One region of the Thiosocius teredinicola genome, then DNA from elsewhere that is predicted to be linked to it. Evidence: predicted binding sites of a transcription regulator. Region 1 holds the regulator's gene; the other holds the start of a gene.

Region 1 (3,114 bases):
CTTCATGCTCGCCATCTCAACCCGACCGAACATACGTGGGATCAGGTAGTACAGCGAACCGATCGATACCATCGCAACCCAACCCAACGCACCCGAGTGCACGTGGCCCACGGTCCAGTCGGTGTAGTGCGACAGCGCGTTGACGGTCTTGATCGACATCATCGGACCTTCGAAGGTCGACATGCCGTAGAACGACAGCGAAACGATCAGGAATTTCAGGATCGGGTCGGTGCGCAGCTTATGCCAGGCGCCCGACAGGGTCATGATGCCGTTGATCATGCCGCCCCAGGACGGTGCCAGCAGGATCAGCGAGAAGATCATACCGACCGACTGTGCCCAGTCGGGCAGTGCGGTGTAGTGCAGGTGGTGCGGACCGGCCCACATGTAGGTCGAGATCAGTGCCCAGAAGTGGACGACTGACAGACGGTACGAGTAGACGGGGCGACCGGCCTGCTTCGGTACGAAGTAGTACATCATGCCGAGGAACGCAGTGGTCAGGAAGAAGCCCACGGCGTTGTGGCCGTACCACCACTGGACCATCGCATCGATGGCACCGGGGTAGAAGCTGTAGCCCTTGGTCAGGGTGGCCGGGATGAACGCGCTGTTGACGATGTGCAGTACCGCAATCGTCAGGATGAAAGCACCGTAGAACCAGTTGGCTACGTAGATGTGCTTGACCTTACGTGTGGCGACCGTGCCGAAGAATACGATCGCGTAGATCACCCAGATGACGGCGATCAGCAGGTCGATCGGCCATTCGAGTTCGGCGTATTCCTTACCGCTGGTGATACCCAGGGGCAGCGTAATGGCAGCCAGTACGATGATCAGGTTCCAACCCCAGAAGGTGATGGAGGCCAGCGGACCACCGAACAGCCGGGTCTGACAGGTGCGTTGCACCACGTAGTACGACGTGGCGAACAAGGCCGAACCGCCGAAGGCAAATATGACAGCGTTCGTATGCAACGGACGCAGGCGGCCGTAGCTGAGGAACGAAATACCATCGGTGAGTGTCGGAAAGGCCAGCTGAGCCGCGACGATAACGCCGACGAGCATCCCGACGATGCCCCAGATAACCGTCATCACCGCAAACTGGCGCACGACCTTGTAGTTGTAGGTGGTCTGTGACTCCATTACGCGTCTCCCAAGTGAAAAAACCATCGGTTGGTTTCAACACGGAACCAACCGATCTGGGGCGCACACTAATTGTTAATAAGGAGTCGCTACTTTGATGTGGGTCAACTGGGTGTCGCAGACCCACATCGCAATGATTTTTGTCGCTTTCAAATTGAGCTAGATCAATTTGATGGTCTTGCGCGATGACGCTCGCAATGGGTTTGATGCGTAACCATGGAACGCAGTCGTTCCAGATCGAGGATCTGCACGTGTTTGCGCTCGACCTTGAGGATCTTCTCCTCCTGGAAGCGGGTAAACAGCCGGCTCACCGTTTCCAGCGCCAGGCCGAGATAACTGCCGATCTCCTGGCGTGACATGCTGAGGAAGAAATCCGACGCCGAGAAACCACGTCGATGAAAGCGGTCGGACAGGCTCAGCAGGAACGAGGCAACCCGCTCTTCAGCCGTGCTGCGTCCGAGCAGCGTCATCATCTCTGCGTCCTGGCTGATCTCTTTGCTCAGCAGACGGAACATCTGGTGCTGCAGGCTGGGGATGTTGGAGGCCAGGTCTTCAAGCCGCTCGAAGGGCAGCTCGCAGATTGCGGTGGTTTCGAGTGCACGCGCGCTACAGCCGTGCAGATTTTCCTGGATCGCATCCATGCCCAGCACCTCGCCGGGCAGATGGAAGCCGACGACCTGTTCATCGCCGTCATTGGTCTGCGTATAGGTTTTGACCGCCCCCGTCTTGACAACGTACAGATTGCGGAACGGTTCGCCCGAGCGGAAGAGGTGATCGCCGCGTTGCAGCGGTCGATTACGTTTGACGATCGCATCCAGACGATCGACATCCTCCGGTCTCAGGCCCATGGGGAGGCACAGCATGGAGAGGCTGCAATCACGACAAGCAACCTTGATTTTATCGAGTGAAATGACGTTCTTCTCAGCCAAGGTGAATGCCTTTGTTGGTTCCCTGAGGGTTGATCGGAAACTGCACTGTGATTGTGCGAATTTTTTTGACCTTGATCAATAACCTTAGTTAGGTAGAAAGAGACGCGCAAAAAAAACCCGTCCACGACGGGACGGGCTTTGGTGCTCGAGCGAGAAGCTTATTCGCTCGCGGCCGGTGCTGCGGGGGCCGCAGGCGGTGCTACCGGAGCACCCCAGCCGGGGCCGTAACCGCCGCCCCATGGGCCGTAACCGCCGTAACCGGGGCCGTAACCGTAGCCGCCCCAGCCGGGGGCGCTGTAGTTGTAACCGCGGCCATAGCCGTCACCGTAGCCGTAGCCACTGCCGTAGCCACGCATATTGGTGTTGCCGCGGCCGCTCATATTCATGCTGAAATCACCGGCGCCGGCGGCATCGCCCGAGCCCCAGCCGTCGCCCCAGCCCGAGGTGTTGCCGTAGCCGTAACCGCGGTTGTAGTTGTTGTCCCAGTTGTTGCCGCCCCACGGGCCACCGCCGCCCCAGGGGCCGCCACCCCACCAGGCGCTAGCCGATGACATGGTTAATGCAGCTGCGCCGGCGACGAGCGCAGCGCTAAGTGCTTTTGCGAACTTCCGCATTTCGTTAACTCCTTGAGTGAGCTTTTGTGTGAGTGAGGTGAGCCTCCCTGCGTCGACGGGACTCATGGCACTGCCGGGGAGATGAGTCGTCGGCACGGAGTCGGGATCGTTCCTTCCCGAGCAAGACTGAATATAGACCAATGCATTGGCTGCCACTAGCGCCAAAACCGGCGAATTGCCGCTAAAACGTTGGAATATAAGGGCAAATTGACACTGCCTCTGATCCTGATCAAGTTCCCAGAAGTTAAACCCGGTCGCGATTTGTGATTGAGTGCAGAGGGGCTCTCTGGTACCGTTTAAGCCCGTCCGTTGCAACCTCCTTTTTGAGCCCTCCGGCCCATGGCTAAATGCATTTTTATTACGGGCGGCGTTGTGTCGTCCCTAGGCAAAGGTATTGCCTCTGCTTCGCTTGGCGCTTTGCTCGAAGCGCGTGGCCTCAA
Region 2 (3,114 bases), 1.8 Mb from region 1:
GGCAGTGTGGCGCAGCGCATCGCGCCGAGCACCGATTGGTTCTTCGGCTCGATCGATGCCGATGCGGGTAATGGGCGTATCGAGCAGAAGGCATTCGACATTGCGAGCTACGGCCGGCAGCTCGGCTTGCTGACCGAGGTATTGCTCGATATGGCTGAGCAACAACCGCCCGAGAGTGCCGAGGGTGCGGAGTCGTTGATGCGATTACGCGACATCAAGACGCAGATCGACAGAGTCAAACATCAGGAAACTGCCGACACGGTGGAACGTCTGATCAACGATCTGCGCTATCTGCGCGAGCAGCATCCAGACGACTATCCGCGGATACGTGAGCAGTTGCGCAGCTTGCTCGATGAATAGTGCGCGGCGCCCTGCGCGAATTGCGGATCGCCACCAACGGTAGTTGCCATCATGTTGGAAACCCTCGTCAGATACGTGCACTTCATCGGCATCCTCGCGCTCGCGGCGACGCTGTTCCACGAGTATCTGTCGCTGAGGCCTGCAACACCGGCGGCGACCATCCGCCGGCTGGCGCGCGTCGATGCTGTGTACGGCCTGAGTGCGTTGGCCGTATTGGCGGCCGGTCTAGCGTTGTGGTTTCTGGTCGGCAAGCCTGCTTCTTTCTACTCGGGCAACGTGCTGTTTCATCTCAAGCTGGGGCTGTTTGTCGTGATCGGCGTACTCTCGATCTATCCGACTGTCTTTCTGCTGCGCCAGCGCAACGCCGACGCCAGCACCGTCGTTGTGCCGCGACGCTTGCTGATCGTGTTGAAAGTGGAAATGGCGATGTTGGTCTTGATGCCCCTGTTGGCTGTCTTGATGGCTCGCGGCTACGGCTTGCCGTGACCGATGAGGTTTCGGCAGTGATGCAGGGGGCTCGACGGCGAAGTCGAGCGCAAAAAAACGGGCCTCAACGGAGGAGGCCCTAGGAGGAGATGACGATCTCTCGTTTGGTCTAAAGGGAGGCGCGGTAACTCGCGACCACCTTGTCGAACTGTTCCGGGGTCAGGGTGTCGCGCAGCATGCGCGTGCACAGGCTGCGCATTTCGATCAGCCGTGTCTGCTTCGCGGCAAATTCTTTCTTCAGCGCCTCGCGGGTCATACGGTCGGCGCCGGTAAGGATCGCTTCGCGCAGCTGATCGCGGATCTCCAACGTCTCGGCTTCGAGTGCCTCGCGTTTGGCCGGCGCATCGGCCAGCCAGGCGTCGAGTTTGTCCGACTGCGCTTTCGTCAACTGCAGATCGGCGCGCATCTTTTTGACCTGTGGCATCAGCTCGACGATCGGCTGCCCAAGTTCGGCGACGTCGGCACTACTCGCAGTGGCAGGCATCACAAGGCACAGGGCGAGGATTGAGGCGCCCAGGGTTTTCGAAATTTTCATTTTGCGTCGCTCCAACGGTTGTCGACTGCAGTCGGCGTTTGCGTGTTGCGCCACAGTGAACCGCGAACACCGAAGTGCGGACAATGCGATTCGTCAATTGCCGCCAGCCGACAGCCGTATCCATCGATTAGGCCGTGAATCGACGCTGCACCATGACAAATATCAATTGCGGCACCTCTTCTTGATGCAGCTCAAGTTAATTACCTGAGTCTTTGTGTAGTTTTTTCGCTCAAGCGGCCTCCCGTTCCCCAAGGAAATGTTTGTTCGCGGCAGGATGCTGGGCGTGAGAGCCGTTACCGCCTGGGGAGGCTCGTCATGAAAAGAACGTTCGTGCCACTCGCAATCATGCTGATTGCGGGGTTCGCTTATTTTTCCTCCGCGACCGCAGCGGCCGCAGCCAAAACCGGTTGTGTGAGTTGTCACGACGGCATCGAAGACATCCGTGACGACCAGGCGGTGATGATGTTGCAGATCAAGGCCATCGGCGCCGCCAACGGCGATCCCGAAGGCTGCGTTGTGTGTCATGGCGGCAACCCGACGGCGACTGAAGCCGAGGCCGCGCACAAAGGTGCGCCCGATGCCTTGCTCAAAGGTAACGGACCGAAAACCTTCTACCCCGATCCGGGTTCCGTGTGGATCGCCGAGAACACCTGTGGGCAATGTCACAGCGGCTACGCCTACCGGGTCGAGCGCTCGTTGATGAACACCGAGGCGGGCAAGATCCAGGGCAACCTGCATACCTGGGGTATCGCCGAGGTACAGAACCACAAGGTGCCGTGGGGCAACTACGACGTCAAAGACACCGACGGCCAGGTGCCGCAGGTCGGCTCTGACGAATACAAGGAATACATGAAGGCGATGATCGCCGCGCACGGTGATCAGTTCCCCACTGAACTCACCCAGGTGCCGCAGCCTTCGGTCGAAGAGATCGAGAAGGATCCCAAGCTCGCCGGTTTCACCTACCAGCGTCAGCAATGTCAGCGTTGCCACGTCGGTATCAAAGGCCGTGAGAAGCGCGGCGATTATCGCGGCATGGGCTGCTCGTCATGCCACATCCCGTATGGCAACGAAGGCTATTACGAGGGCAACGACCCGACAATCAATAAAGAAGAAAAGGGTCATATGCTGACCCACAAGATCCAGGCGACCCGCAAGACCAAGGTCAAGCATGGTGACGTCGAATACTCGGGTATCCCGGTTGAAACCTGTAACTCCTGCCACAACCGCGGCAAGCGTATCGGCGTGACCTACCAGGGCCTGATGGAGTTCCCTTACGGCTCGCCGTACAACGAGAAGGGCGGCAAGCAGCCGAAACTGCATACCAAGAACTATCTGTTCATCTCCGACGACCTGCATCACCAGATCGATTCACGTCCGGAGAACCCGAAGGGTGGCCTGCTGTGCCAGGACTGCCATACCTCGATCGACATGCACGGTGACGGCAATATCTTCGGTACCACCTTGGCGCAGGTCGAGATCGAGTGTCAGGACTGCCACGGCACCACCGACAAACTGCCGTGGGAACTGCCGCTCGGCTACTCCGAAGAGTTCGCCAAGGATCTGCCGCAGACCGAGCGTGGCCTGAGCGATACGCCGCAGACCGAAACGGCCGCCTTCGCCACCACCTACGACAAGCGTGAAGGCTATCTGAAGACGGCACGCGGCAATGCCTTCGGCAACGTCGTCAAGGATGGCAAGAAGGTTGTCATGCATTCGGCCACCGGCAACGACTT

What was found. The regulator FNR, encoded in region 1, switches genes on or off when oxygen is low (the NO sensors DNR and NnrR bind a similar motif). The targets are predictions, from matches to a motif close to TTGATNTANATCAA.
Region 2: a site for FNR is predicted at 1,563-1,576, ahead of B1781_RS22260 (cytochrome C). Genes of this name have one in related genera too.

Annotation. Positions count from the first base shown of each region.
Region 1 is NZ_CP019936.1:2,919,985-2,923,098, reverse strand. Features, by position in the region: gene ccoN (cytochrome-c oxidase, cbb3-type subunit I) at 1-1,131, opposite strand, end outside; gene fnr (fumarate/nitrate reduction transcriptional regulator Fnr) at 1,296-2,060, opposite strand; gene B1781_RS13930 (sulfur globule protein CV1) at 2,219-2,614, opposite strand; gene B1781_RS13925 (CTP synthase) at 3,014-3,114, shown strand, end outside.
Region 2 is NZ_CP019936.1:4,707,775-4,710,888, reverse strand. Features, by position in the region: gene B1781_RS23350 (hypothetical protein) at 1-360, shown strand, start outside; gene B1781_RS22270 (DUF2214 family protein) at 412-846, shown strand; gene B1781_RS22265 (Spy/CpxP family protein refolding chaperone) at 956-1,381, opposite strand; gene B1781_RS22260 (cytochrome C) at 1,697-3,114, shown strand, end outside.